4 regions of the Paenarthrobacter sp. NPDC091711 genome follow, and region 2 is predicted to be linked to each of the others. Evidence: riboswitches for the same ligand, from Rfam matches in the RefSeq annotation. Region 2 holds a riboswitch; each other region holds the start of a gene.

Region 1 (7,444 bases), on a different contig from region 2:
GCGTGCACTCCATGTTTGCGGATCACTGTACTCACCACGTTCTCTCCCCAGCCTCCGAAAATTCCCGGGCGACGGCATCACGTAATTCCGTCCGCGCCCGTTCCACCAAGTCCGGAGCGGATGGCCGGTGGGCGAGCACGTCCGCGAGTCGACCCACCACGAATCCGGTCCCCTTTCCCAGCGGCTGCGCGGCTCCTGCCTCAAGCAGCAAATATGAGGCCGTCAGCGCCTCGATCACCAAGAGCTTTTCCGCGGCCTCCACCGACTTTTCGAGTTGCTGCAAGGCAAGCGGGGCCAGGGTTGAATGGTCCTCGACGTCGGCAGAAAGTGTCGGCGCCCCCAGCGTGGCAGGGGCGGCAAGGAACCTGAGCTCGGCCAGCAGTCCGGCAGCCGAATACCAGAGCAGCCCGGGCAGTTCCTCCTGAGCCAGGCCCTCCCCGGAGGACGCCGACTCCAGATGGCGGGCGCGGATAGCCCGTTGCGGCGGATACAACTTGGCGATGCGACGCTCACTGGAAATTCCCACGTGCGCCAACGCCAGCCGCAGGCCCTCAAACGCGAGCGCCAGCTGCATCGGTTGGAAGTTGCCGCCGGACACCATGGCCCCGGACTCGACATCAACCAGCGGATTGTCACCGCGGCCGTTCAGTTCCACCTCCAAGGCAGCATCGAGCTGCGCCACGAGGGTTCGAAAGGCTCCGTGAGTTTGCGGCGCGGCCCTGAAGGACAATGCATCCTGAACGGACGCTTCGGGACGAACATCCTCCAGCCACCCACCGCCCAAGAGGCGGCGCACGGCGCCGGCCGAGTCCCGCTGCCCGTCCACCGCCTTGGCTGCCTGGATTGCCGGCGAAAACGGGCTGAGGTTCCCGCCGCCGTCGTACCTCGCGATCGTTTCCAGCGAGAGGGAAAGTGCGACGTCGGCCAGCTCGGCCAGGTGCCGAAGCCGCAGCAAAGCGAGCGTTCCGGCGCCCACCGAGTATGCGTTTGCGCTGACCAGGGCGAGGGCCTCACCGGGCGCGGGAACAAGGGGCTGCAGGCCGGCGTCGGCGAGCGCTTTGGCACCGGAAATCAGGGTGCCGTCCGCGCCAAACGCTTCACCCTCCCCGATGGCAACGGCGGCGACGGCGGCAAGCTGGGTCAGATCCGAGGAGCCTACCGAACCTTCGCGCGGGATGGCGGGGAACACGCCTCGGTTGAGCATTTCGGCGTAAAACACAGCGGTTTCGGGTCGGACTCCGGAGCCGCCGCGGCTGAAACCGATCAGTCGGGTGAGGATCACGGCCCGAGCGGCGGCGCGGTCCAGGTACGAGCCCACCCCGCTGTTGTGATACCTGATTACCTGGACTTGATAGGCAAGGAGCGACTTCTCCTCCACTGCCGTATCCCGGCCGGAGCCAAGCAGGGTGTTGAGTCCGTACACGCGTTGCCCGGAGGCTGCTGTTACCTCCACAACTTTCCGCGACTTCTCTAGCAAAGACAACGCATCTTGGTTGAGTTTCACGTGAAACGCAGGGTCTTCGGCGACACGTGCCACATCCACAGCACGCACCGGAGCCGCGCCAATCACCAAGGTCAGCGGCGTTCCGGTCACCATTAGAAGTCCAAGAGGTTCTGCCGGAACCCGCCGTTGCCGTAACTCTTCCTCAACAGGCCGCGACGCCGTAGTTCAGGCGTGAGCTTGTCCAGCACGCTGTGCACCGTCACCGGGTCCACGAAGCCGGAAAAGAGGAACCCATCGCCGCCCACCTCGGACCCTGTCGACTCCAGGTAGTCCGCGATCTCGCCTGCCGTGCCGATGATCGAGTCGCCCGCGCCGCCGCTGCGGGCCTGCAGGATCTGGCGCAGCGTGGAACCCGGAGGTGCGGCCTTGGCGAAATGCTCCAGGGTGCCCTGGTTGCTGTTGGTGCTCAATTCAGGCAGTGGAGCGTCGAGGTCGAACTGTTTGAAGTCGATCACGGAGAGGTAGGAGATGGAGTTCAACTGGCTGTCGATGTCGCGTTGGGTGAGTTCCCGCCTCTGGGCCCGCAACTCCTCGGCCTCGGCCGGGGAACCAACAACGGTGGGCTTCAGGACGAAAAGTACCTTGACGTCGTCGGGATTGCGGCCGGCCTTCACAGCTTCTGCGCGAATCGAGTCCCGGTAGGACTTCATCCCGTCAACGCCACGGGCCAGGGCAATGGCCACGTCAGCATTGCCGCCGGCAAATGCCTTGCCCCGGGGAGAAGCACCGGCCTGAACCAGCACAGGTTCCTCGGGTAAAGGCGCAGTGTTCAGTGGGCCCCTGACCTTGAAGAAGTCACCCTGGTGGTTGATGGGGTGCACCTTGCTGTGGTCCGCGAACACCCCCGCGTCAACATCCTCAAGCACGGCTCCCGGTTCCCAACTGCGCCAAAGCCGCCTGACGACGTCGACGAATTCCTCCGCTTTCTCGTACCGGAGGTCATGCTCGATCTGTTGGTCCAGGCCGTAGTTCTGCGCGGCGAGGTCACTGCCGGAAGTGACAACGTTCCAGCCAAGCTGCCCTTCGGAGAAGTGCTGCAGCGTAGCCAGGAGCCGGGCGGCCGTGAAAGGCGGGTAGAAGGAGGCGCTGACCGTCGGGACGATCCCGAGGTGCTCGGTGGCGGAGAGAAGGTAAGGGACCAACGCCAACGGATCATGCTTCGGGGCGAACGACGCGTGCGCCAGGGATACCTCGGCTGTGCCGCCATAGGTGTCCGGAACGGTGAGGGAATCTTCAATGATGAACAGGTCCAACCCGGATCGTTCAAACGCCCGGACGGCCTCCTGATACAGGGCGGGTTTCTTCCAGTCATAGCCCAGGCCATAGCCGGGAGTCCCCCAGCCCTGAACACCGAAACCGTGGCCTACGAACCATCCAAAGTGCAGCATGGGCTTGAGTGTAGAACTGCTTTGTCCGTTCACCGCGACCTGATTTCATGCGAAGTTACAGGGGGTCGTACTGGGTCAATTATGCTCCCGGGACGTCACATTTGGGCCGGACTCATGATGGTTGCATTTTCCACATACAGCGTTCACCTTGTTCCGCAAACACCGTGGGTCCGCAATGATCGCTGTATGAGTTCAGCCACCCGCACTTCCGCCAAGGATCGCCTTTCGGGCGTCTGGGCACTCAAGGGGTACAAACGCGAATGGCTGCGGCACGACGCCGTGGCGGGTGCTGCACTGTTCGCCCTGCTGGTGCCTGCGGGCATGGCCTACGCGCAGGCGGCCGGTTTGCCCCCTGTCACCGGGCTCTACGCCACGGTGATCCCGTTGCTGGTCTACGCCGTGGTGGGGCCATCCCGCATTCTCGTGTTGGGACCAGATTCCTCCCTTGCCCCGATGATCGCCGCAGCTATTGTTCCGCTTGCAGCCGGCAGCAGTGAAAGATCGGTGGCACTCGCCGGGCTGTTGGCTGTGTTGATCGGGGTGATCATGCTCGCGGGCTCCGCACTGAAACTCGGTGCCATCACCGGGCTGCTGTCCAAACCCATCCGGCTCGGATACCTCAACGGGATCGCTTTGCTGGTGGCGTTGTCCCAGCTCCCGGCGTTCCTGGGGATAGAGGCCGACGGCGACATCTGGCAAAAGCTCGCGAAGGTCACCACCGGGTTGCTGGGCGGCGGAGTCAACATCACCGCGCTGCTGCTGGGCTTAGGTTCACTCGCGCTCATCTGGATCCCCAAACTTCTGAAGTGGAAGGTGCCCGGCGTCCTGCTGGCGGTGGTGGGCTCATGCGTTGCAACGGCCGTTTGGGGCCTGAACGACGACGTCAAGGTCACCGGGGTTTTGCCGCAGGGGCTGCCGATGCCCGCGCTCGGCGGCATAGGCTGGGCTGACGCTCTGATGCTGCTTCCCGCTGCGGCCGGTATTGCCCTCATGGCGTTCGCGGATACTGGCGTCCTGTCCCAAACCCTGGCAGCCAAGGAAGGGAAGAAAGTCTCGGGCAACAGGGAGATGGCAGCCCTTGGGGCAGCCAATGCGGCCACCGGCTTGCTGGGCGGATTCCCTGTCTCCGGCAGTACCTCGCGCACCCCTGTGGCTGTGGACGCCGGCGCCAAGTCCCAGATGACCGGGGTGGTTGGCGCGGTGCTGGTTGTTGCTTTCATGTTGCTGGCTCCCGGAGTTACCGGGTACCTTCCTTCCGCAACCTTGGCCGCCGTCGTCATCGCGGCGGCCATTGCCCTGGCAGACCCCGCTGGCGTTAAGCGGCTCCTCAGCCTGAGCCGGAGCGAATCGGTGGTGATGCTGGCAGCCTTCCTGGGAGTTCTGACCGTAGGCGTACTGCAGGGAATTGTCGTAGCCATAGCCTTGGCACTCCTGGACTTTGTTCGGCGGGCGTGGGATCCCTACCGGACAGAACTCGGAGCCGAAGCTGGGCTCCCCGGGTATCACGACCTCGAGCGGCACCCCGACGCCGAGCGCATCCCCGGGCTTCTGATCCTCCGCTTCGATGCACCTCTCTTCTTCGGCAACGGGCAGGTTCTGGCGGCCTTCGTCCGGGAACAGTTGGACGAGGCCCCGGAGGAGACTGCGGACCCGGTGACCCACGTCATCCTCGCCGCAGAGCCCATCACCGGGATCGACACCACCGCGCTGGATGACCTCGTCACGCTGGACGAATGGCTGGCCAGCAAAGGTGTGGACCTCGTGTTCGCCGAACTGAAGGGACCTGTCAAGGACAAATTGATCCGGCTGGGCACGGCAGCCCGGTTCACGCCCGACCATTTCTTCCCCACGGTGGGCGCCGCAGTGCGTGCACTGAAGCACGTATAAGGGAAGCGGCCTCCGATTACGCAACATGACGGCCGGACAACAGCCCGCAAGTGCAGCCCGAGGCCCGTGGATGTTACGTTTTTCTTGAGTAATGAGTACCAGCGCAAAGCCCTGACTTGCTGGTCGGCAACCCTCTCTCCGGCGGGGTGCCTCAGGTGACTACTCGGCGTATCGACAACTCGAACTGCAAGCGTGACTGAGGAGCACCAGCTATGCCTGAACCCACTGAAGAAAAACTTTCCTATCGCCTGATTACAGGCCCGGACACCCGTGATTTCTGCGAGCGGATCCACAATGCCCTCGCCGAGGGCTATGTGCTCCATGGCAGCCCGGCAGCCACATTCAACGGCACGGACGTTATTGTGGCCCAAGCAATCGTGCTCCCCGCCGCCATCGCCAATGCCGATGCCGCCGTTGCCACCGCAGTGGACCAGCTGGAGAACTACGACGACGAAGCATTCGAGGGCCACGCATGAGCTACGCAGGTGACCTGACCCCGCACGATGCGTGGGCCAAGTTGGAAGAAGGCGCCATCCTGGTGGACGTCCGCACCGAGGGCGAGTGGGCACACATCGGCATCCCGGACACCAAAGCCACCGAGAACGATCCCCTGTTCATTCAGTGGAACCTTGCCGGCGGTATCCCCAACTCCCGCTTCATCGAGGATTTGCGTCAGCAGGCCCCCGAAGACGACGGCGTTGAGCTGGTGTTCCTGTGCCGCTCCGGCCAGCGCTCCATCTCCGCCGCCATTGCCGCAACGCAGGCCGGCTTCACTGCCTACAACGTCCTGGAGGGCTTTGAAGGAGAACCGGACCGCTACGGCGAGCGCACAGTGAACGGTTGGAAGAACCGTGGCCTGCCGACGAATTTGGGGACCGAGTAAGTGACTTTCAATCCCGACGCCGCCGGTTGGAGCCCCGACACCCAGGCCGTCCGCGGTGGTCTTGACCGTACAAATTTCCAGGAAACGTCCGAGGCCGTTTTCCTGAACTCCGGTTTCGTCTACGAATCCGCCGCTGCCGCCGAGCGCGCCTTCACCGGTGAGGACGAACGTTTCGTTTACTCCCGCTACGGCAACCCGTCCGTCGCAACCTTCCAGGAGCGGCTGCGGCTGCTCGAAGGAACCGAAGCCTGCTTTGCGACGGCGTCAGGCATGTCCGCGGTCTTCACTGCTTTGGGTGCCCTGCTGGCTGCCGGCGACCGCGTGGTTGCCGCCCGCTCCTTGTTCGGCTCCTGCTTTGTGATCCTCAATGAGATCCTGCCGCGCTGGGGCGTTCACACGGTCTTCGTGGACGGCCCGGATTTGGAGCAGTGGCGCGAAGCCCTCTCCGAGCCCACTACCGCGGTCTTTTTCGAATCTCCGTCCAACCCCATGCAGGAGATCGTGGACATCGCTGCGGTCAGCGAGCTGGCGCATGCTGCCGGGGCCACCGTAGTGGTGGACAACGTCTTTGCCACTCCCCTGCTGCAACGCTGTGGAGAGCTGGGCGCCGACGTGATCGTGTACTCCGGCACCAAGCACATCGACGGACAGGGACGCGTTCTTGGCGGCGCGATCCTTGGCACCAAGGAATTCATCGATGGCCCGGTGAAGCAGCTCATGCGGCACACTGGTCCTGCACTGTCCGCGTTCAATGCCTGGGTGCTGACCAAGGGCCTGGAGACCATCGGACTGCGCGTGAACCACAGCTCAGCATCCGCTTTGAAGATCGCAGAGTGGCTCGAGCAGCAGCCTGCTATCAGCTGGGTCAAGTACCCCTTGTTGAAGTCTCACCCACAGTACGAACTTGCAGCGAAGCAGATGAAGGCGGGCGGCACCGTCCTGACGTTTGAGCTGTCTCCTTCGGCCGGGCGTTCAGCCAAAGAGGCTGCGTTCGCCCTGCTCGACGGCCTCCGCGTCATTGACATCTCCAACAACCTGGGCGACTCCAAGTCCCTCATCACGCACCCTGCCACCACCACCCACCGGGCCATGGGACCGGAGGGTCGCGCAGCAATCGGTCTTTCCGATGGTGTCGTGCGCCTGTCCGTAGGGCTCGAAGACGTGGACGACCTCATCTTGGATCTGGAGAAGGCCTTCAAACAGGTCTAACCTTGCTGCCATGAGCGGGAACCATCCCTATCGCCGTGCCGGTGCTGTGATCGTTGCCGGCACGGTGGTGTGGTTCGTTGGAATCTCTCCGGTCTCACGCGTTTACATCACGCCCGACGACGCCGAGCGGCTGCGCATGCTGACGGCAGGCCAGCGCGGATGGATCGTCGGCCAGCACCTTACGGCCGTGGGAACTGTCGCCGTGCCGGTGGGATTCGCCGCGTTCGCCCAAGCTGTTCAGGAGAATGGCGCCGTCACGGATGGTGGTTCTGTCCCGGACAATGCATCGCGCGGGAAGGCGAAGAAGTGGGCTTTCGCTGCAGCCGCAGCCCTGCTCGCCGGCGCCCCGTTCTTCGTCTCAAGCCTCGCCCGGCGGGCTGCTGACATCGAAGGTTTCGCCTACCGCAGGGGGTCCAACGCGCCGTTCCTGGCATACTCCGGACTGCATGTTGTGGCGTTGGCTGCGCTCGGCGGGAGCCTGCTTTCCTTGCCGACAAAACGGTGGATCGCTATTACGGCTGCGGCCAGCGCACCCGCCTACGGCGCCATCCTTGTGGCGAAGAAGGACATTCC
Region 2 (7,444 bases):
AGACTATTCGGCGGACGCGCCTCCGGCGGCAACAGTTGCGGGCTCCCTACGCCGCAGGGCCCGGGGAGGTGGTCCGCAACCTCCTGGCCGTCCAATCACAGGAATTCCCCTATGCGCGGTGGACGCTCTCGCAAAGAAGCTCCCCCAATCATTCGTCCATGGTCACGGCCTCGGATGTTGAGCAGGCCGTAGCTGATGGAACCATTCTGCGGACACACATCCTGCGCCCCACCTGGCACTTTGTGCACCGGGACGACCTCGGCTGGTTGATGGGATTGTCCGCAGATCGCCTCCACCAGGGCAACAAAGGCATGTATCGCCAAACAGGAATCGATGAGGACGCTGCTGCAAGGAGCGGCCAAATCATGGCTGCGGCAGTGGCGGACGGGGCCCACAAGACACGCGAGGAACTGGCCCAGGTCCTGGGAGAGGCGGGCTTCCCCAGCAAGGGCCTGGGCTTCATTTACCACCTCATGCATGCCGAAATCAGCCGCGTCCTGGTCAGCGGCTCCCCCGTCCGATCCGCAGGGGGTGCCCTGAAACAGACGTACGCCCTGTTCGAGGAACGCGTTCCCGGTTTCCTCGCCGCACCGTTGGCCGGGGAGGATCGTGAACAGGCGCTTGGGCAATTGACGCTGCGGTACTTCAGCAGCCGGGGCCCCGCAACCGTGAAGGACTGTGCGGTGTGGTCCGGGCTGACCATGAAGGACGTGAAGCGTGGCATCCAGGTAGCCCAGGACATCTCTCCCGGCAGTTTGGGCACCCTTCTGCTCGATGGGCTTGAGTATTATCTGGCTGCGGAGGAAGTGGCCACCCTCGCCAGCGGGGACCCCTCCTGGACGACTGAGGATCCTGAGCTCCCCCGCATTGACCTCATCCAGTGCTACGACGAGTACGTGATGGGCTACTCGCAGTCCCGGCACTTCCTGGGCGGAACGGCGCCCTACTTCCCCGAGGACAACGGACCCATGCACGTGGTCCTGTTGGATGGCAGGTTGGCCGGATGGTGGCGTCACGGATTCTCCGGCGGGGCGTGCGAGCTGGACGTGCGAATGAACCGGCCTGCCACTGCGCAGGAGCAGGCCGCCCTGCAGGCCGAGGTGGATCGTTATGGCCGGTTTCTGGGCATGGACGTCACGCTGGTGTGACGTGGCGGGAACGGTCCAAGGGCACAGGACTAAGCTGGGGTGAGACCTAGGAGGCCTGCACTGTGAACAATCTGATCTTCTGGATCATCGTCTGCTCGTGGCTGATTCCACTCGGAATCCGCATGTACAACCGCTCCCGGGCGCGCCGGATCCAACACGGAGACTTCCGCGCCCCCGAGTACCCGCAGCAGAATCTGCCCGGCCCAGGCTACCCGCAGCAGGACTACCGGGGGCAGGATCACCCGGGACAGGGCTACCCCGGGCAAAATTACCCGTCGCAGAATTTCCCGTCGCAGAGCTCCCCGGGTCAGGGATACCCAGGCCAGAGCTATCCGGGTCAGGGCTATCCGGGCTATCCGTCCGAGCCGGCCGTCATCCGCCCGGTGGATGACGCGCCGCAGTCCGGGCCGCCGTCGAGCCCGTCATCCCCCAGCACGTTTCCCGCAACGAACGGTTCTGAGCCGCAGGGATACCGGGCGCGCAAGCTGGCAGAGCTGGACGCGAAGTTCAGCAACGGCGAGATCGCCATGGAGGATTACATGAGGCAGCGCGGCGACATCATGAACGGCTAAAGCTTAGGCAAAAAATGCTTCGCGGAGCTGCTCGGAGAGCTGGCCGATTTCGGTGAGGAAGCCATCGTGGCCAATCGGAGCCTCAATGACGTGAACCGGCACTTCGCCGGGGAGCGCTGCGGCCAGTTCCCGTGATTGAGCCGGGAAGTAGAGCCTGTCGCTGTCCACGGCCGCCACGAAGAACTCAGCCGTAGCACCGGAAAGCGCCGTTTCCAACGAGCCGCGACCCCTGGTGACGTCGTGGGACATCAATGCCTCGGTGATGGCGATGTAGCTGTTGGCGTCAAAGCGGCGGACCAGTTTGGTTCCTTGGTGGTCCAGGTAACTTTCCACTTGGTAGCGGCCGCGCTCGCCCAATACGGCGGCCAGCGGAGTCTCCTGGTGCTGGGCTTGCCGGCCAAAGCGGACGTCCAGCTCCAACGCCGAGCGGTACGTGATGTGGGCGATGCGCCGGGCCAATGCCAAACCGTGCTCGGGCGCGGTATCTCCGTAGTAGTCGCCGTTGTTGAAGTTCGGGTCCTGCTTGATGGCAAGGGTTTGGGCTTGGGCGAAAGCAATCTGCTCGGCCGTGCTGTAGGCGCCCACCGAAATGACGGCACAACGTTTTACCCTGTCTGGGAAGGTCACAGCCCACTCAAGGGCGCGCGCGCCACCCATGGATCCGCCCAATACGGCGTGCCAGGCCTCGATTCCCAGGGCATCGGCGAGGCGCGACTCAGCCTCAGTGCTGTCGCGCAGGGTGACCAGCGGGAAACGTGAGCCCCACGGGCGTCCGTCCGGAGCTTCTGATGATGGGCCGGTGCTGCCGTAACAGCCGCCCACGATGTTGATGGAGATGACAAAGAACTTGTTGGTATCGATGGTGGCACCGGGACCAACGAGTTGCTCCCACCATCCTTCCTCGTCAGTGGCTCCGCGGGCTACATGCGTACTGCCAGTGAGTGCGTGCTGGATGAGCACCGCGTTGGAGGCATCGGCGTTCAGCTGCCCCCAGGTCTCATAAGCGAGAACGACGTCGGGCAGGAATCCGCCGGCTTCGAGTTCCAGCGGACCGACGCCGGCGTACTTGACGGTTCCGTCTTCTTCTCCGGATTTTGGAAGGGCTGTAGCAGTAATGGTCATTCCTTTGACACCTTAACCTCGCGCTTGCCCGTCGCCTTGCGTGCGAACAGGCCAGGTCTTCACCCGGGGCACCCCACCGCGGAGGAGGGTTGCCGGCCAGCAAGCCGGGGCTGTGTGCTGGCACTCATGACCTAATACGACGAGTCTAGGAAACACAGGGGGGTTATGGCGAAGAATGTGACAACAGTGTGACGGTTTGAGGTCTCTTCGTTCACGAACCAGGGCCCGGAACTGCCGCCCGGCGAATAATCGTCGGCGCGGGCGGCAGCCGGGTCAGTGCTTTGGGCGCGAGGCGTCAGGCGCCCTTGGCTGCCCGGAATCCGGCTTCGAGGTCCGCGATGATGTCATCCACGTGTTCGATGCCCACGGACAATCGGACCAGGCCGGGGTTGACGCCTGCAGCGAGCTGCTGTTCCACCGTCAGCTGGCTGTGCGTCGTCGACGCCGGGTGGATGACCAGCGAGCGGACGTCACCGATGTTGGCAACGTGCGAGTGCAGCTCCAGTCCGTCCACGAAACGCTTACCGGCTTCCACGCCGCCCTTGATGTTGAAGGCAACAATTGCCCCCGTGCCCTTGGGGCCGTACTTCTGGCCCCGCTGGTACCAAGGGCTGGATGGCAGGCCCGCATAGGCGACCGATTCGACGTCGTCGTGGCCTTCAAGCCATTCGGCCACCTTGGTGGCGTTGGCAACATGACGTTCCACGCGCAGGCTCAGTGTCTCCAGTCCTTGGGCGATGAGGAAGGCATTGAACGGCGACACAGCCGAGCCGAGATCGCGGAGCAACTGGACACGGGCCTTGAGGATGTAGGACAGGTTGGCACCCAGCGCACCGTCCTTGCCCAAATCCCGGGCGTAAACGAGCCCGCTGTAGCTGGGGTCCGGGGTGTTGAATCCGGGGAAGCGTTCCGGATCCTTGCCGAAGTCGAAGTTGCCGGAATCCACAATCACACCTGCGATTGCGGACCCGTGGCCGCCCAGATACTTGGTTGCAGAGTGGACCACAATGTCCGCGCCCCACTCGATGGGACGGATGAGGTACGGCGTTGAAAGGGTGTTGTCCACGATCAGGGGCACGCCGGCCTCGTGGGCGGTGCGTGCGATGCCCTCGATGTCCAGAACGTCCTGCCGTGGATTGGAGACAACCTCGCCGAAGAACAACTTGGTGTTCGGCTGGACGGCGTCACGCCACTGGTCCAGGTTGTCCGGGTCTTCCACGAAGGTGACGGAGATGCCGAACTTCTTCAGGGTGTGTGCCAGCAGGTTGTAGGTGCCGCCGTAAAGGCTGGGGCTGGCCACAATGTGATCGCCCGCTTCGGCAATGTTCAGGATGGCAAAAGTCTCCGCTGCCTGTCCGGAGCTGAGCAGGAGTGCACCCAATCCGCCTTCAAGGCTCGCGACCCGCTGCTCCACGGCATCCTGCGTCGGGTTGCCGATGCGCGTGTAGATGGGAGCCAGCTCGGCCAGGGCAAAACGGTTGGCAGCGCTCTCGGCGCTGGGGAACACAAAAGACGTGGTCTGGTAGATCGGCAGGGAGCGCGCTCCGGTGGCGGAGTCAGGCTCCTGACCTGCATGGATCTGGCGGGTTTCGAAAGACCATCCTTGGGACATGGAGTTCTCCTGTTCGTGGCGCATGGGATTGGCAGGCAATGTGGTGCAGCTGAGCTGGGGCCAGTCTAGGAACTGTCCGGAAGCTAAGACAGCTTTATGACGCCGGTGGAATCAACTGGTCTCTTCGCGTCCTTCCATGACGCTCAGAGCGAAAGTTATACACATCCCACCTTAGTTAGGCTTGACTTAGCTGAGACCCCGATCACAAAGTGCCAAGATGAAGCCATGCGCATGGATCACGTCTCTTACGCCTGTGAACGAGATGGCCTTTTGGCCACTACCGAACGAATTTCCGCGGCATTGGGAGTGGACGCTGTCCGGGGCGGAGTGCACCCGCGCTTCGGCACCCGGAACATGATCATTCCCCTTGCGGATAACAAGTACTTGGAAGTGGTGGAGGTCCTGGACCACCCCGCTTCTGACAAAGCACCCTTTGGCCAAGCCGTCCGTGCACGCTCGGCTGCCGGCGGCGGTTGGATGGGCTGGTGCGTCGCCGTTGATGACCTCGCCCCGTTCGAGGACCGCCTCGGCCGCTCCGCTGTTCCGGGCAACCGCAAGTTCCCCGATGGCCGCGAACTGGTGTGGCAGCAGATTGGCATCCTCGGCTTGATCGCCGATCCCCAGGTGCCGTACCTGCTCAAGTGGGAGGGCGACCCCTCACTGCACCCGTCCAGGATCTACGAGAGCGACGTCAAGATGTCCAGCCTCACCATCGCGGGCTCGGCTGAACGCGTCACCGAGTGGTTGGGTGAGCCGGTGGAAAAGCCGCTTGAGGACGTAGCTGTCCAGTGGATGGCCCCGCACGGAACTCCGGGCATCATGGCGGTAACCTTCGAAACCGCCTCCGGAGCCGTCACCATCTAAGGGCTCCATCCAACCCCGGTCAACCGTGTCCGGGCCAAGCTTCGGCCGCCATCAGCGGGTGCCAATGACGTCACCCATGGATGGCGGCCGAATACTTTTAAGAGCCCCCTTCCCGGGCCGCTTCCCAGGCCGCTATACGGCCATTATCCGAGGCCTATCGCCTTGCCGAAGAGGCTGAATCCTACGAAGGCCACGATGTCCAGCACTGCGTGGGCAATCACCAGGGGCATCACCCGCTTGGTCTTGGTGTAGATCCATGCAAACACCAGGCCCATGACCACATTCCCTATGAACGGGCCGAAGCCCTGGTACAGGTGGTAGCTGCCCCGCAGAAGGGCGCTGACCACAATGGCTGCCGGCATGCTCCACCCGAACTTGCCGAAGCGGTCCATGAGGTAGCCCACCACGATCACTTCTTCGACGATTGCGTGGCGCATGGCTGAGAGGATCAGCACCGGCACAGTCCACCAGTAAGCGTCCAGGCCGCTGGGCACAATCGCCGTGGTGATGCCCAAGGCCCGGCCCGCGGCGTACAGGCCCAGCGAGGGGATCCCAATCGCGGCGGCCAGGCCAATCCCTTGAAGAAGGTCCTTGCCGGGCCGTGCAAAGTTGAAGCCCAGCCGTGCAAATGCCGAGCCACCGCTGCCCTCCTTCGCGCCGGGCACGTGGGTGCTCAGGAAGTAGAACACCAAGGCCACAGGTACCAGGGCGAACACAATGTCCAGAAGCTGGTAGGTGAGGTCAAAGTATTCGCGGGTGCTTTGGGACCTGTTCAACGTCGACGTAGCGTCGGCCAAGGGCGCACGGGACATTTTGTCCAGCAGCTGCACTACTGAGTAGACGGCCGACTGGCCCAGGGACAGGCCCAGCACAATGAGCACTTCGGCTCGCAGCCGTCTGCGGGAAGCAAGGAACATGTACCTATCTTGCCCTTACAACCTGCCACTTTGCCGGGAACCGCGCACCTTGCCGGACCACGCGTGGCAGCCGCCCTATGCTTGGTGGGATGGGCGCCCCTGAGAGAATCTTCATGATCCGGCATGGACAGTCTGCCGCAAATGCCGACACCACCATCTACAACCGCGTGCCGGACTACCGGATCCCGCTGACGGACCGTGGCGTGGAACAGGCGAGGGTTGCCGGGGAGAAGCTACGACGCAAGCTCGATGGAGAGCAGGTCTGCGTTTATGTCTCCCCCTACCTGCGCGCCTACCAGACCCTGGAGGCCATGAATCTCGGTTCCCTGATTGAGCGGGTGATTGAAGAACCCAGGCTTCGCGAACAGGATTGGGCCAACTTCCAGATCGCCGGGGAGATCGAGGACCAGAAAGAACTGCGCAACCTCTACGGTCACTTCTTCTACCGGTTCCGCGAGGGCGAGTCCGGCTCGGACGTGTACGACCGTGTGTCGTCGTTCATGGAGACGCTGTATAGGCACTGGCAGAAGCCCAGCTATGCGCCGAATGCGCTGCTGGTGACCCACGGGCTGACCATGCGCCTGTTCTGCATGCGCTGGTTCCACTGGACTGTTGAGTACTTCGAGTCCCTCAACAACCCGGACAACGCCGAACTGCGGACGCTGATCAGGAACGACGGCGATCAGTACAGTCTGGACTTACCGTTCAGCCAGTGGGTGCCCAGGGATGTGGACGATTCGGTGCTTCACGCACCGAGGATGCGGTTCTAGCCGGCAACCTTAGCTGGCGGGCGCGACGATGACTTCGGTGCCCTTGGCTTCGAAAGCCGCCCTGTCCTCCGCGCTGATGCCGGAGTCCGTGATGAGGTGCCTGAAATCATAGCCTGCCATCGCGGCGAAGGAGCGGCGGCCCACCTTGGAAGAGTCGGCCACCACATAGGACTCCGTGGCCCGGCGTGCCATCACGGTATTGACCATCGCTTCGCCTTCATCGGTGATGGTGGGGCCAAGATCGGGATCCACACCGTTGACGCCAATGAACGCTATGTCCAATGCGACCTTTTGCATGATGACGTCCGTGTAGGGACCCACCAGCTCATAGGAGCGCGGGTTCAGAATGCCACCGGTGACCATGATCTTGATGTTCGGCCGGACCGCCAACTGCGAGGCGATGTTGATTGCATTGGTGACCACGGTCAGCGTGGGCGTG
Region 3 (7,444 bases), on a different contig from region 2:
ATCCCGTGGCTGCTCCGGCCTGTTCCACGGCCTCTTCCACCAAGGGCTGCCAGGAGGCCGGCGCGAGGTCCGAGTTCACCACGTAATGGATGGGCCTGCACGGTGAGTAGGTCAGCGGGGTTCCGTCTTCCTTGAGGGCCAGGAATTTGTACGAGGAACTGGTGCGGTTCAGTGGTGCCGGCGTCCCGAGCGGCGCGTCCGCTTCCTCCAGCCCCGGTACAGGGTCCTGGCGCTGGCCGAACGGAACCAGCCCGGGACCGGGTGCTTGGCTTTGTGAAGAGGACGAGCCATACAGCAACGGCCGGAGTTCGCCGCTGAAGTAGGCTCCCGCGCACACCAGCGCGAGAACGCCGAAAAGGAACATGATGGCCACAACGCTGCTGTGCTTGATCGGCGGCCTGACCGGGGGAGGCTCCGGCGGGCGTTGGGAATGCGGGAGGTAGTGAGGGCGAGCGGGATCGGGGTCCGGCCACTTGGGCGACCCGTAAGGTTCCATGGAACCCCCTGACGTGAAGGCTGCGACGGGAGGTGGGGCGCCGCCGTCGGCCGTATTGGCCAGCATAAGTCCCGCTCCGCCGGGAGTCCATGGCGGAGCTGCTCCATCAGCGAAAGGCGCCTAGATGTCCTTGCGGCAGGGCGCCGAGGCAAGAAGATGCAGGCCATTCAGGTCGCCCGCCGCGAGTCCGTCCGGAGCTCCGATTTCCGGGTACATCAGTTGGATCGGATCATCCACATGATCCAAACCCATCACGTGCCCCAGCTCGTGTTGCATGACGGCCAGGACGTAATCGGCCCCGCCTGGACTGGCAAGGAGTTCCGCTACCTGCGGCGTATCGAGCTCCAGGCTCCCGGTGATGTAGCTTTTGGGACCCTTGTTGAGGGAGTACATGGTGCTGCCGCCGGTCCCTATGACGTTGTCGGCCAGCGCAGGGGCTTCCACGGGCGTGGTCCAGGAGATCAGCAGGGGAGCCCACCGGTCGCCGTATTTGGAAGGCTGATATGGCTCGCGTCGGTCAACGGGCAGCTCGTCCGTGGTGCCGTCGTTGATGAACTGAATGCCGGACGCTGCTGAGATATTAGCCAAGGCGGTGGCCAGCAAATCATCGGAACCAGCGGGTGCGGTGGCATTGTTGACGACGTAATGAAGCGGACGGCACGGCGAATAACCTACCGGCGTGCCGTCGTCGTTGGTGGCCAGGAACTTATACGAATCGTTGGTGGTGCCGGGCGCTGACGGCGAGGCCAGTGGGGCGTCCGCCTCCTCAAGTCCTGGCGGCGGCGTCTTCGGGTCACGCGGTGTTTCGGCAACACCGGGCGCGTTCTGCGGGGCGCCCGGAATGCTCAGGCCCGGGAACAGGGCGGTAATGCGGGGATCGCCCTGCAGGTACCCACTCACCAGAACAGCCACGACGGCGGCAATTGCGGCCATGAGGACGCCGCGGAGAACCCGCACCACTGCGCCACTGCGCCGGTGTTTTGGCGCGCGCGTTGTTTCCCGCTCCGGTCCACGGTTCTCCATTCCTGATGCCCTGGTCACGCGGGGCAGCGAGGAGGACGAACCCACATTACGGTCTGCGGCCCGAGCCGTCCAAACTTATGGGCAGTCCAAACTTAAATGATGGTTGCTCCGAACACCAGGCCCAGTCCATAGGTGGCGGCGGCCGCTCCCAAGCCAATGGCCAGCTGCCGCAGCCCGCGGCTCAACGGTGACGTTCCGGACAGCAAGCCGACCACGGCGCCGGTGGCCAGGAGCGCCAGGCCCACCAAAACCCCGGCCACCATCAAGGCCGCAATGCCCGTCATTCCGAAGATGAACGGGAGGATGGGCACGATGGCGCCCGAGGCGAAGAAGCAGAAGCTGGACAGCGCAGCGCCCCACGCCGAGCCAACGGATTCGTGCTCATCCGCGGGCGGTTTTTCAGGCTGCAAGGACAGGCTCGGATCGCAGTCGCAGCTGAACAATCCCATACGCTCGGCGGCGCGGTGTTCCGCGGCCTCGTGGGTCATGCCCCTGGCCAGGTACACCAGGACCAGCTCGTTGTGTTCGATGTCCAACGACGGCGCGGCCGTCAAGGTTGCCTGCGTGGGCAACGTGGCGTTAAGGAGTTCCCGCTGGGAGCGGACCGAAACGTACTCGCCCGCGCCCATGGACAGTGCACCGGCCAACAAACCTGCCACGCCACTCATCAGGACCACGGGGCTGGGCACACCGGTTGCTGCCATGCCCATCACCAACGAAAGGTTGCTGACCAGGCCGTCGTTGGCGCCAAAAACGGCGGCGCGGAATGTCCCGGAGAGCCTGTTGCGCCCACGCGTGGCCAGGCCCCGGACTACTTCTTCGTGAATTTGTTCATCGGCCACCATGGCAGGTGTTGCTGCAGGCTCCGTGCCATAGGGGGAACGGCCTTCGGCACGCTGGGCCAAGGCAAGCACAAAGACGGAGCCGAAGTTACGGGCAAGGAATCCCAGGAACTGGCTTCGGGTGGATGCTGCTTTGGGCATTCCGGCGTGCTCACCAAGGAGCTTGAGCCAGTGGGCCTCGTGCCGGCCTTCGGCTTCGGCCAAGGCGAGCAGAATTTGGCGTTCCTCACCGTCACGCCGCTGGGCAAGTTCGCGGTACACGGCGGCCTCGGCACGCTCGTCAGCCAGGTACTGGCGCCAGCGGCGGATGTCCGCGTGCGACGGCGGCGGGGGTTGGGTACCAGTGTTTTCGGCGGCTGCTGATTCGGGGGTGGGGTCCGGAGCGGGGCTCGACGAACTATGGGATTCCTGGTGCATCTGCACTTTGTCTCCTGTGCTGGGTGGGGTAGGTGCGGCCCCATTGCACGCCCCACACTACCGCTTATCCGCGCGGATTTTTGGCTGGTATTCCTTAACCGGAATGTTCGGTGCACCGTAATTTTCGGCGCTCCTTGACCCTTGCCTATGCCGGTGCTCAGATGGAAGGACAGGGGATTGGGGTCCTCCCACTCCTGGATTCCTGCATTCGGGTCAACGGGCTGAGCCGGCCCGTGAACACCGGCCCACGAGACGGAGGTTGCACCATGAACACCACCGAATCACACGCCAACTACCAGGAACGGACCACCATTGAGTCCGACCCCGCCTACGACTACGCCGAGGACCAGGAAGTGGACCAGCCCTGGGTTGAGGAAGTAGACGCCCCCGACGACGACGAACGCGTGGTCCCCATCGACGAAACCGAAGAGTTCCGTGCGGAGGACGAGGAAAGCTAGGCCGGATCTTCGTGGCTAAGTGTGAAGTGCCGCTGCACACCGCCGCGCCGGCCCGCCGCGGCGACAGTCACCGTTAGCGTCCTTGACACTTCACACCAACGCGTTGGCCGGACCGCGTGGGCCAACGCCTGCGCGATCAATTGCGGGTGGGGATGCCCGAAGCGCCCGGTTCGGGCCGTGGCGCCGTTCCCGGCCAGGATGGTCACCGTGCCCAGGAAGAGGTCGACGGCGGGAATCACCGCGACCGTGGTGGTGGCTGTTGTGTCTGGGGTGCTCACAATTGCTGGGGTGCTGGCTGCTGCCGGGGTGATATCGCCTTGGTACGGCAAGGGACTGCTCCTTGGTGGAGTGCTCTTGCCCGCTCGGTTGTCTCTGGTCCGGGACGGGCCGCTTCCTCATCCGAACCACCCGTGAACATGGGGTTGGTGCGTGGCAAGTCGGAGCTTGGCGCCACATCTCTTGAAGCTGGGACCACCCTACCCCATTGCTAGGGATACCCGTTGTGGGGCCTGGTGTGCGTGTTTGGGTGGGGTTTTGGGGCGCAGAGTGGGCCCCGCAACGCACCTGCCGGGTGGACGTTTCTCCTGGGGACAAAACAACGGCGGCGCCACCCCGGAAAGGGGAGGCGCCGCCGTCGTACTTGTCTCTTTTTACTTGTGGCTGCTGACCGGGTGGGCCTCAGGAGGAAGCTCTTCCGAGACGGCACCAGCCACTCGCTTGTCCCAGGCCTCGCGAACCGCGGGATCGGTGGGCGGGGTGAGCAGCGAAATCACTACGTAGGCGACGAACGAGGCTGCCAGGCCGAAGTAGATCGGCTCGTTGGCGTAGACGCCGTCCGCGCTCGGGATCGCTCCTACGGCGAAGAGGATCAGCAACGCGAGGGTCAGGACCGACCCGATGGCCATGGACCACGCCGCGGCGATTCCGGTTCCGCGCTTCCACACGAGGCCGCCGAGAATGGCTACCAGGAGGCCACCCACCAGGATGTCGTAGGCGATGGTCAGGGCAACCACCACGTCCTGCGCTGCCATGGAGATCAGCACGGCAACGATGCCGAGTCCCAGGACCCAGTAGCGGTTGGCCTTGACGTCGTGCTCGGGGTTTTCGGTGTCATCAGTGTTGATGGTCTTGCCGAACCAGCTGGCCACGAACGGGACGACGTCGGCGCGGGCCACCGTTGCCGCGGCGATCAGGGCGCCGGAAGCCGTGGACATCATTGCTGCAACAGCTGCAGCCATGACCAGGCCGCCGATGCCGACAGGCAGGATGTGGGTTGCGACCTCTGCGTACACCACGTCCTTGCCGAGGTTGGCGACGTCAATGTCCGGCAAGGCAACGCGGGCGGCCAGGCCGATCAGGGCGCCGGCGATGCCGTAAAGGATGCAGTAAACGCCGGCAGTTGCGCCGCCCCAACGGGCAACGGTGGGGGTCTTGGCAGTGAAGACGCGCTGCCAGATGTCCTGGCCGATCAGGAGACCCAGTGTGTAGACCACGAAGTACGTGATGATGGTCTGGATGCCGATGCCGTCAATCTGGAAGAAGCTTGCGTCGAGGCGCTCACGGATGCCGTCCATGCCGCCGGCTGCGTTCAGGACGAACGGGAGCATCAGGAAGAAGATACCCACGGTCTTGATGATGAACTGGACCTGGTCGGCCAACGTGATGGACCACATGCCGCCAATGGTCGAGTAGACAAGGACGATCGCGCCGCCAACGGCGATAGCCAGCCAACGCTCCCAGTCGAACAGCACCACGAAGATGGTGGCGTACGCGCCGGTGGACGTGGCACACAGCATCAGCGTGTAGGCGAGCATGACGATGCCGGAGGTCTGCGTGGCTTTGCTGCCGTAGCGGAGGCTCAGCATTTGGGAGACCGTGTAGATTTTCAGCCGCTGGATGGTCCCGGCAAACAGGAGGCTGAGCAGCAGCACGCCTGAGCCGATTGCCACCACAAGCCACATGCCAGAGATGCCGAACTTGTAGCCGAGGCCGACGCCGCCCACGGTGGATGCGCCACCAAGGACCACTGCAGCCATGGTGCCGGTGTAAAGGAAGGGTCCCAGGCGGCGGCCGGCCACCAGGAAGTCGCTGTTGTTCTTGGTGCGGGACTTGCCCCACCAGCCGAATGCCAGCATGGCGAGCAGGTACACCACCACGATTGCGATGTTTATAGCCGATGATTCCATGAACGGTCCTTGGAGCTGATGCACAGAGGTTGGGGTTTTCGACGATACTCCTGCGAAGCGACGAAGTCTCTGTGCTGACGATTGGAGATTGAGGAGGTGTTGTGTGCCTCACAGACAACACTTGTTGCCTATGAGGATATGTTGTGATGGGAGTAACAGTCAAGATCCTTTGGTCATGCTTCCGCGTATTCTGGCGTTCTTGGCCTGTCTCCCGGCTACTATTGCTCCAATGACAGGGCCACATGACAGGCCTGAAAGGTTCGTGAATGAAGGCTCTACCCGTTGAACCGAGCAATGTTCCAGTTGCCATCGGTTCCAGAATCCGCGCAGCCCGGCAAGCGCAGCGCCTCACTATTGAGCAAGTGGCGGACGCCACCGGACTGACCAAGGGCTTCCTCAGCCGTGTGGAGCGGGACCTGACATCGCCGTCGGTCGCTTCCTTGGTGACTCTGTGCCAAGTGTTGTCCGTGTCCGTGGGCGATTTGTTCGCGGCGCCGGAGACTCACCTAACCAAGCGCGATGACGGCCCCCGCATCTCCCTGGGTGGCCAGGGCATTGTGGAGCGCTTGTTGACCGCCCGCTCCGAGCGTCGCCTCCAGATCCTGCAGGCAACCATCGAGCCACGTGGCCGCGGAGAAAATGAGCTCTACGCCGTGGACTGCGACGTAGATGTACTCCATGTGGTCAAGGGCCGGATCAAGCTCATTCTGACCAACGAGGAGTACGACCTCGAAGAAGGGGACACGCTCTCCTTCCCGGGCCGTGAACCCCACACCTGGATCAACCCCACGGATGAAACCGTCGAGGTGTTGTGGGTACTGGTGCCGGCAGCCAGCCGCTAGCTTTGGCGCCACCCGCTGCGCTCCCTCCCGGGTACCTCTCGGTTTGGATCCGGGGGAGTGGGTTGAACCCTGGAAACCCGGGGCTCAGAGGTGCAAGGTTGCCCACCAACTGGGCGGGAGCGTCGCGACGCAACGCGAGAACCGCCTGAATCTCCGCAATCACCCTCTCCGGCTCGAACCAAATCACCTCCGGCGGGTACCTCAGGACGGAATAGCCGTTGACGGTAGAGGCGTTGTTTCGTGCCAAGTCGTTCCGCAGAGCCTTTCTGTTGGAGTGAAACGCGAAGCCATCCACTTCAACGATGAGGAATTCTTCGAGAAGAAAGTCCACGCGACCGATTCCAGGTACGGCTACCTGCGCCTCGAAAGCGATTCCATGTGTGCGAAGTAAGTGCTGCGCGTCGACCTCAACGATCGACTCTGCACGGAGATCGAGCTCATGGAGTGCCGTCAGTACCGGACTGGATCTGTCCCCGCGGAGCTGCTCCTTGAGCAGTGCCAGTGGCACACCGTGCAGGCGAATGGCCGATGTGGCCATGGCTGTGGTGCCGGGGGTTCCAGGCATGTCATCGCGTGAAGCACTACGTCCTCCAGCGCCGCCACTGGCAGGGTGGGGTGTGCCTCGAACCGGGCTGTCCTGTGCCGGATAAACCCGCTGCCGTGCCCATGATTGCAGGCCAGATGATGTTGGCTTGGAGCGGTTCTTAGCCAAAGCCCGAAGTGTTTTGCAGCGCTTGCACAGGACACAAGCGCGTTGAACCGGATGGCCGCGGCGAACTCCGGCTTGTGATCCTTGAGCATGTACACGCCCCGCCGCGGGCGGCTAGCTCCCCGGGATAACAAAGAAGCGACGTCTGATCGGGAGAAGCCTGCGCTGCGGAGTTGTTCGGTCCGGGCTACGCCGCCCACCTCTTGAAGGTATAGATAGATGTCCATGTGGCCAGTTCACCGACACTGGGCAGCTGGAGGAACGGCCCATTTCCCTTATGTGGGTAAGTGGCAATTGCGGTCCTCCCCAGTTGCTGACCCTTCCGTGAGCAGCCTGGGCTCGCTGGCCCCGGAAATCCGTGGGCTGACGATGCTCGGTGGTCACAAGGTAGGTCACCAACTGGGGAGGAGCGCGGCGAACGGATCAGGCGGTCAGCCCACGTGCACCCACGGCCGGCGTGTGATGTCCGGC
Region 4 (7,444 bases), on a different contig from region 2:
TTTGAGCCGCGACGACGGAACACCCGTGTCCGGAGGCCACTGGGTAAAGGCCTGGGGAACCAACGCCCACAGGATCACCAAGGCAACGACCAGCACGGACAGCACCAAGCCGGGCTTGGCCAGGAACCTTCTGGCGCCGGCCCAAGGGGAACCAGCCCAACTAACTGAAGCCTGGTCGGAGGCCGGCGGGACGGGAACTGCCGCCTCGGGTGCGGCGGCCGAGTGCTCAGCCGCAGGGTCTACGGAGCGCGTCTCCCTCACAAGTTGCTGCGTCATGATGGCCCTCCTAGGCCTTGGCCCCGCGCGCTGTGTTGATACGCGGGTCCACGAGCGGATAAATCAGGTCAACGATCAAGCTGGTGATCACAAAGATGGCGGCGGCCAAGACCACCAGGGTCTGAACTACGGGGATGTCTCTGCTGTTGACGGCCGTGACCGTGAGCCGCCCAATGCCTGCACGGGAGAACACTGTTTCGCTCACCACTGCCCCGGCCAGCAGGTTGCCCACCAGGATTCCGAGCATGGTGAGCGTGGGAATGGCTGCGTTCCGGAGGGCATGGCCAAAGTTGATCAGTGCTTCGCTGGCTCCCTTGGCCCGGATCTGTTCGATGTACGGTTCGCCCAATGTTTGGCGCAAGCTGCGCGTCAGCAGCTGGGCGATCACCGCTGAGGTGGGTATGGCCAGAGTCAGGGCTGGAAGCACGAGGCTCTGGCCGCCGTCGTTCCCTATCGCTGGGAACAATCGCAACCGGAACGAGAAGAACTGCAGCAGCAGGAGGCCAATCCAGAAGGTGGGTACCGCGATGCCCAAAGGCGGAAGCGAGGAGAAGGCCTGGCGGATCCAGCGGTTGCGGCTGAACGCCGCAACCACTGCCAGGGCACTGCCCAGGAGCACCGCGAGCGCGAATCCCGCCACGGCCAACTTGATTGTCTCCGGCAGCACTTCCGCCACGGTCTGGGTTGCAGGGACACCATTCTTGATGGACAGCCCGAAGTCCAGCTGGAGCGCCTTGAACAGGGCAATAAAGTATTGCTCGTAAAGAGGCCTGTCCAATCCGTACTCCGCGCGGAGTTTCTCCACGAGAGCCGGATCCACTGCGTTCTGTTCGTCGCCGCTGGCCATGATGCTCACGGCGTCGCCGGGCAGCAAATACAGGATCAGGAAGGACACTGTGTAGGCGGCCCAGAGGACGAACGCGCCCTGCAGCAACCGTTGGCCGATGTAGCGGATCATGGGATTCCTACTTGCTCAGCCAGGCGTCGTAGAAGTCCAGGCGGCTGGAAGCTTCGAACGTGAGGCCCTTGACTTTGTCGCTGGCGGAAATGGTGGTGGACAGCTCATACAGCGGGATGGAGTGGGCGTCCTTGATCAGGATTTCCTGTGCTTCGTCCACCAATTTCTGGCGTGCGTCCTTGTCCAGCGCCGCGGCCTGCTCGCCCAGGACATCGTCCACGGGCAGCTTCTCCCGGAGGTTGCTTCCGCCGCGGGCTGTGGTGGAGGCGAAGACGGTGCGCAAGACGTCGGGGTCGCTGCGGGTCAGGTTGCCGTAGGAGAAGTCATAGGTCTTGTCAGCCTGGGCAGCCGTCACGTCCGCGATGGTGGTGAACTTCAGCTGCAGGTCCACGCCGATCACCTTGAGCTGCTGCTGCACGAGCTCCAGCACTTCCTTGGGTGACTGCCAGTAAGTGACCTTGAAGGACAGTTTCTCGCCGTTCTTCTCCCTGACCCCGTCCGTGCCAACCTTCCAGCCGGCATCATCCAGGAGCTTCTTGGCGCCATCGGGATCGTTCTTCAGCAGCTCGCTGTAGTCCTTGAAGTACGGAGTGGTGTGGGAGAGAACGCCCTTGGCCGGCTGGTCCCCTTCGGTCAGCAGGGTCTTGGTAATTTCCTCGCGGTTGATGGCCTTGGAGATGGCCTGGCGAACGGCGGTTTCCTTGAGCTTGGGGTTGGACTGGTTGGCGTACAGGTTGTAGACCACGCCCGGGTTGGCCCGTGTTTCGTTCCAGAAGCCGTTGCCGTTGAACAGGCTGATGTCAGCAGCGGAGATCGCCGCCGTCGCATCGATCTGGCCGGACTGCAGGCTGCCCGTGCGGTTCCCTGCCTCAGGAATGATCTTGAAGGTGACAGTGTCCAGGTACGCCTCGCCCTTGTTGCTGTTGGTGGCGGCGGGCCAGTTATAGCCCGCACGGCGCTCCAGGACAGCTTCCTTGTCCACGGTGTAGCTCTTCACGCTGAACGGGCCGGAGCCGGAGAACTTCCCGGCGCAACGGTCAGCTTCGGAAAGCGTGGCAGATGCCGGAGACAACAGGCCGAGCGTGAACGTAGACGTTGCCTGGAGGAATTGTGCGTTCGGCTTGGAGAAGTCCACCACCACTGTCTGGGGATCCTTCACGGTGATGGCGCTGACGTCGCTCAGGTAGGTGGAGCCCAGCGTGGCTTTGGCACCAAGTGCTTTGATGGCCTCGAAGTTGGTCTTCACCGAGGCAGCATCAATCGCAGTGCCGTCAGCGAAGGTGGCACCGCTGCGGAGGGTAAACGTGAAACTGGTGGCGTTCGTATTGGTTTCGAACTTCTCCGCCAGCCACGGAACGATCTCGCCCGTCTTCGGATCCTGCGACGTCAACGACGACACTGTCTGACGGGCAATCGCGATCGCATCGTTGTTGCCCACCTGCTGCGGGTCAATGCATCCGCGGTCAACGGACACCGCGAAGTTCAGGTTGCCCCCGGAGACCGGGGTGGTGTCGGCACTTTGCTGGGTGCCGGCGTCGGCCCCTCCAGCGCAGGCTGAGGCCAGGAGCGCAAAGGCTCCCAGGACGGACACGACGGCGGCGGGTTTCCGCAGCTTGCGCGCTGCGGTTGGGTTGGGGACGCTCATGCGACTTCTTCGCTTTCAGTGAGTTGGGTGCTGGTGAGTGATCCGCGGCGGGTCAGCGGGGCGCGGAGGCCGAGGTTTTCGCGGAGGTTGGTGCCCTCGTATTCGGTGCGGTAGACGCCGCGGTCCTGCAGGCGGGGAACCAGTTCGTTGACAATGTCGTCCAGCCCGCCGGGCACAAGCCAGGGAGTGATGTTGAAGCCGTCAACGGCGCCGGTGTGGGCGTACTCGGCGAGTTTGTCCGCTATGTCGTCGTACGATCCCACCAGGCCGCGGCCGTTGAGCCGGGAACGGGCAGCAACGAACTGGCGGATCGACTGGCCGTTTTCCTTGGCATCCGCACGCCACTGGGCGGCGAGGTCCTTGGCGCTCTTCCCGTGGAAGGCGTTGCCGCGGGTGGGGTTGGTGACGTCCACAAGGGGGTCAATATCCGGCAGCGGACCGTCGGGGTCGTATTCGGTGAGGGTGCGTCCCCAGAACTGTTCCAAGTAGGCGATGGCCGTTTCCGGACCCACTTGCAGCGAGCGGACCCACTGGTGCTTTTCCTCGGCCTCTGCCGCGGTGGCACCGAGGATGAACTCCTGGCCGGGGAAGATCTTCACGTCATCTGCCGGACGCCCGGCTTTAAGGGTGCGGGCCACAATGTCGTCGCGGAACTTCTTGGCGTCTTCCAGTTCCGGATGTGCCGAGAAGATCACGTCCGCGTTCCGCACGGCGAAATCGCGGCCGTCCGGCGAGTCCCCGGCTTGGAACAAGACCGGGTGCTGCTGGCTGGAGCGCGGCAACCTGCCGGTGATTTCGACGTCGAAACTCTTATCCTGGCGTTTGACCGTGGCGATGGCGTCCTCGCGGAGCCAGCGTGGATCATTCCGGGACCCGGCGATTGCGCCGTCAGCCCAGGAATCCCAAATAGCCTTTGCTGTCTGAACGAACGCTTCGGCCCGGACGTAACGGTCCTCGTGCTTGAGGAACCCGCCGCGCCTGAAGTTGGCGCCGGTCCATGCGTTGTCCGTGGTGACGATGTTCCAGGCCGCGCGGCCGCCGGACAGCAGGTCCAGGCTTGCTAAGCGGTGGGCAAGGTCCGCGGGATCGTTGTACGTAGTGTTCTGCGTCGCCACCAAACCGATATTCGTGGTGATGGCTGCGAGCGCGGCGAGGGCGGTCTGCGCGTCGGGACGGCCCACAACATCCAGATCGTGGATCTTTCCGAGGTGTTCCCGGAGGCGGAGTCCTTCTCCGAGGAAGAACGCGGAGAAGAGTCCCCGTTCAGCTGTCTGGGCCACCCGGCGGAATGACTCGAAGTCGGTTTGCGAGCCGCTCTGCGCGTCCTTCCACACGGTGGTGTGGTTGACGCCTTGGAAGAAGACGCCAAACTGGATCTGGCCGTTGCCTGCGATGCGGTGATGGTTGGTCATGTTTCTGCTCTCTGAATCTGGCTCTGTGAGTGGGCTCTTGGCGGCGGGCGTTGGTCAGCCGGCGTCAGGCCGCGGCAAAGCGGTTGGCGGGACGGGGAAGACCGAAGGTTTCACGGAGTGTGGCGCCCGGAAGCGGCGGCACCACCAACCCGCTGCGGTGCAGTTCGGGGAGCACCTTGTTAGCCAATTCGGGAAGGTCCACATCCAGTACCGCTGGCTTGAGGCGGACGCCGTCGGCCGCTGCGAACAGCGTGGTGAGCAGTTCCACTAAGCCTTCGGCGCTGCCCACGTAGCGGGCACCGCCCGTCCACTCTTCGTACGAGTCCAGTTCGGCCAGACGGTCCTCCGCGGTCTGCCCCCGGGAATCGAGGATGACGTCCAACTCCACCAAGGTCCTCGGCGCACCCGCAGATGCTGCCGCTTGGGCAGCTTGCGGGAGGTCGTCCGTGGTGTCTGCGGAGATCAGGGCAACATCAGCCTCGACGGCGGGAATCAGCTCAGCGGGCGCGAACACCACGAGCTGCCCTTGGAGTGGGCGCGGGATGATGGACGGTCCCTTGACGGAGAAGCGTCCACCGTCAAAGTCGGCGTAGTGCAGCTTGTCCCGGTCCAAGTACCGGCCTGTGGCAACGTCACGGATCACCGCGTCGTCTTCCCAGGAGTCCCAAAGCCGGCGGCTGGCTTGGACCACATCTGCGGCTTCGCTGACGGCCTCGCCTTCTGGCAACTGCGTGCGCCCTACGGAACGGGCTTCCTTGGCCAGGTTGTCCGCGGTGACCAGCCAACCCGCCCTCCCCAAGGAGGAGTAGTCCAGGCTGGCCAGCTGCGTGGCTACATGGAACGGCTCAGTGAAGAGCGTTCCGGCCTCAGGGACAAGACCGATGGACCGGGTGATCGGTGCTGCAAAGGCCGCGCGCTGGATCGCATCAATCCGGCCCGCAATCCCGGTGCTTCCAGGATCCACCACGCGGCTGTCCTTGAACGTGGCCGCATGGAAACCGGCGATGTCCGCTGCCTGGACGGTTTCACGGATCCGCTGGCCCCCCAATAGCGCCTGCGGATCATGGTGGGCCTTGCGCCACGACGCGGGGTGGGCTCCGTCGCCGTCGAGCTCCAACGCGATAACGCGGGAGCGGAATTCGGGTACAGGTGTGGAAGGCATGATTCTCTCTTTCAGAGGCCGCACAGCGGCTGGGACGACATTCACTTGCCGCAGATGCGGCCTGGTCTGTTTCCGGAGCACCCCGCCACGTAATGCCTGAGGGTTGCCGCAGCACGAGCCGGTCCTTGGCGTGCTGACTCTTGACCTGAACTTGAATCTAGGAGGCTGTCCAAGGAATGTACAAACCGCTGGACTTGCAGCGTCAAGGCGGGAAATACCACGTCAAAGGGCTGCTGGAATCGTCATTTTCGGGCTTTTGAAGGGTCGGTTGTGACGGCCCGTTTCGCCGGATTTCGCTGGATTTAGTCCGGTTGAGCGGGGTGACGGATCGGCTTTGGGCTCTGCGCGCGGCTCCGTAGTGTCGTGCCATGCCGAAGCCTCCAGTTACTCCCCTGTCCGTCCTTGACCTGAGCCCGGTGTCCGCCGGCCAGACTCCCGGCGATGCCCTGCGGAGCACCCTTGCCCTTGCCGCCGCTGCCGAGGCTTCCGGCTACTCGCGGTATTGGCTGGCCGAGCACCACCTCAACACCGGCGTTGCCGGATCAGCCCCGCACATTCTGGCCGGGTTGGTTGCCTCCGCCACCAAGACCATCAGGGTGGGCACCGCGGCCACTCTGCTGGGGAACTACCGGCCCCTTCAGATTGCAGAGAGCATTGGAACACTGGCCGCCGTGTTCCCGGACCGATTGGACTTGGGCTTTGGCCGCTCCGGCCCGCCCAAATCCCCCAGCGATCCGGCTCCCGGAGTGGTACCCGCTGACGCTTCGGAGCCCACCGATCGTGTGGTTGACGGACTGCTGATCCCCGCGCCGCGCCCCATCTTCGGTGCGGTCCTGCCCAGGAAGTTCCGGCTGCAGGGTGAACTGCTGGGTCGCTTCCCCGGTGATACAGACAACTTCGAGAACGATATCCAGGACATCATCGGATTTTTCACCGGCGACTACAGGACCAAACATGGTGAGGAAGTCACGGCTACACCCGCTCTCGGCCAGTCGCCCCAGTTTTGGATCCACGGGTCCACCGCCGGCCCCAGCGCCCGCTTGGCTGGCAAGTTGGGTATCCCCTTTGGCGCGAACTACCACGTGGCACCGGCAGGCGTCCTGGACTCCATCGCCGAGTACAGGGCTCACTTCGAACCCTCCGCGGCCTTGCGGGAACCGCGTGTGATCGTCTCCGCGGACGTGCTGGTAGCCCCGGACGAACGCCAGGCCCAGCGTTTGGCCCGCGGCTACGCGCACTGGGTCCACGGGATCCGCAGCGGCCACGGCGCCATCCCGTACCCGTCACCGGAGGATGCACTGGAGCTTTCCTTGGACGCCGAAGCCGGGGAGCTCATCAAGGATCGCATGGACACACGGTTCGTGGGCGACCCCCACCAGGTCAGCGAAGGACTCCGCACTTTGCAGCGGGCCACGAGTGCCCAGGAACTGCTCATCACCACCATTGCCCATGACCCCGCCGACCGGCAGAACTCCTACCAGCTGCTGGCCGAGGTATGGGGTCTCTAGCTTTTCCGATTTTCCAACCACCACCTAGATAAGGGAGCACCATGTCCATCGAAACCACCGCCCAGGAAACCGAAGCCCAGGAACCCGTCCAGGACACCCAGCTGATCACCGCCGATGCCGCCGCCAAGCTCATCGAAGAAGGCGCCCTGCTGATCGATGTCCGCAGCGAAGGCGGCCGCGCCAGCACCGGCGCAGTCCCCGGCGCTGTGGTGGTGAACCGCGAGCACGTGGATGAGGACTTCAGCCCGGAATCCGCCCACCGGCTGCCCCAGGTCACCGGCAAGGACCAGAAGATCGTGGTGTTCTGCGGCTCTGTAAACGGTTCACGACCCGTCGCGCAGAAGCTCCAGGTCCTCGGCTACGCCAACGCTGTCCATGTGGATGGCGGCTTCCCGGCCCTCCGCGACGCCGGCGTCCCCACCACGGCGCCCACCGCACCGCCCGCCGAAGCGGCACCGCCCGCCGCCACTACTCAGGCGTCCA

Evidence for each region. A riboswitch is a leader RNA that binds a small molecule or an ion and turns the genes downstream of it on or off. The one in region 2 is predicted to bind S-adenosylmethionine.
Region 1: another riboswitch for S-adenosylmethionine. It lies ahead of ACIQH5_RS15550 (DUF1737 domain-containing protein); the one in region 2 lies ahead of ACIQH5_RS10115 (homoserine O-acetyltransferase).
Region 3: another riboswitch for S-adenosylmethionine. It lies ahead of ACIQH5_RS17470 (hypothetical protein); the one in region 2 lies ahead of ACIQH5_RS10115 (homoserine O-acetyltransferase).
Region 4: another riboswitch for S-adenosylmethionine. It lies ahead of ACIQH5_RS17175 (LLM class flavin-dependent oxidoreductase); the one in region 2 lies ahead of ACIQH5_RS10115 (homoserine O-acetyltransferase).

What each region holds. Positions count from the first base shown of each region.
Region 1 covers NZ_JBIVTF010000010.1:104,391-111,834, reverse strand. The annotation lists gene ACIQH5_RS15570 (PLP-dependent cysteine synthase family protein) at 1-38, opposite strand, end outside; gene ACIQH5_RS15565 (aromatic amino acid ammonia-lyase) at 32-1,597, opposite strand; gene ACIQH5_RS15560 (NtaA/DmoA family FMN-dependent monooxygenase) at 1,597-2,925, opposite strand; gene ACIQH5_RS15555 (SulP family inorganic anion transporter) at 3,079-4,779, shown strand; SAM riboswitch class IV at 4,867-4,978, shown strand; gene ACIQH5_RS15550 (DUF1737 domain-containing protein) at 4,992-5,255, shown strand; gene ACIQH5_RS15545 (rhodanese-like domain-containing protein) at 5,252-5,662, shown strand; gene ACIQH5_RS15540 (O-succinylhomoserine sulfhydrylase) at 5,663-6,871, shown strand; gene ACIQH5_RS15535 (hypothetical protein) at 6,882-7,444, shown strand, end outside.
Region 2 covers NZ_JBIVTF010000005.1:75,956-83,399, forward strand. The annotation lists gene ACIQH5_RS10105 (winged helix DNA-binding domain-containing protein) at 36-1,148, shown strand; gene ACIQH5_RS10110 (hypothetical protein) at 1,211-1,720, shown strand; gene ACIQH5_RS10115 (homoserine O-acetyltransferase) at 1,724-2,842, opposite strand; SAM riboswitch class IV at 2,858-2,974, opposite strand; gene ACIQH5_RS10120 (bifunctional o-acetylhomoserine/o-acetylserine sulfhydrylase) at 3,138-4,478, opposite strand; gene ACIQH5_RS10125 (VOC family protein) at 4,680-5,318, shown strand; gene ACIQH5_RS10130 (CPBP family intramembrane glutamic endopeptidase) at 5,462-6,235, opposite strand; gene ACIQH5_RS10135 (histidine phosphatase family protein) at 6,325-7,005, shown strand; gene ACIQH5_RS10140 (DeoR/GlpR family DNA-binding transcription regulator) at 7,015-7,444, opposite strand, start outside.
Region 3 covers NZ_JBIVTF010000013.1:49,931-57,374, reverse strand. The annotation lists gene ACIQH5_RS17490 (matrixin family metalloprotease) at 1-496, opposite strand, end outside; gene ACIQH5_RS17485 (matrixin family metalloprotease) at 617-1,453, opposite strand; gene ACIQH5_RS17480 (VIT1/CCC1 transporter family protein) at 1,612-2,778, opposite strand; gene ACIQH5_RS17475 (hypothetical protein) at 3,045-3,236, shown strand; gene ACIQH5_RS17470 (hypothetical protein) at 3,233-3,565, opposite strand; SAM riboswitch class IV at 3,582-3,701, opposite strand; gene ACIQH5_RS17465 (sodium:solute symporter) at 3,887-5,422, opposite strand; gene ACIQH5_RS17460 (helix-turn-helix domain-containing protein) at 5,689-6,264, shown strand; gene ACIQH5_RS17455 (endonuclease domain-containing protein) at 6,203-6,829, opposite strand; gene ACIQH5_RS17450 (APC family permease) at 7,405-7,444, opposite strand, start outside.
Region 4 covers NZ_JBIVTF010000012.1:118,942-126,385, reverse strand. The annotation lists gene ACIQH5_RS17195 (ABC transporter permease) at 1-276, opposite strand, end outside; gene ACIQH5_RS17190 (ABC transporter permease) at 287-1,234, opposite strand; gene ACIQH5_RS17185 (ABC transporter substrate-binding protein) at 1,242-2,879, opposite strand; gene ACIQH5_RS17180 (NtaA/DmoA family FMN-dependent monooxygenase) at 2,876-4,291, opposite strand; gene ACIQH5_RS17175 (LLM class flavin-dependent oxidoreductase) at 4,356-5,453, opposite strand; SAM riboswitch class IV at 5,490-5,599, opposite strand; gene ACIQH5_RS17170 (LLM class flavin-dependent oxidoreductase) at 5,822-6,961, shown strand; gene ACIQH5_RS17165 (rhodanese-like domain-containing protein) at 7,003-7,444, shown strand, end outside; gene ACIQH5_RS17160 (MFS transporter) at 7,434-7,444, opposite strand, start outside.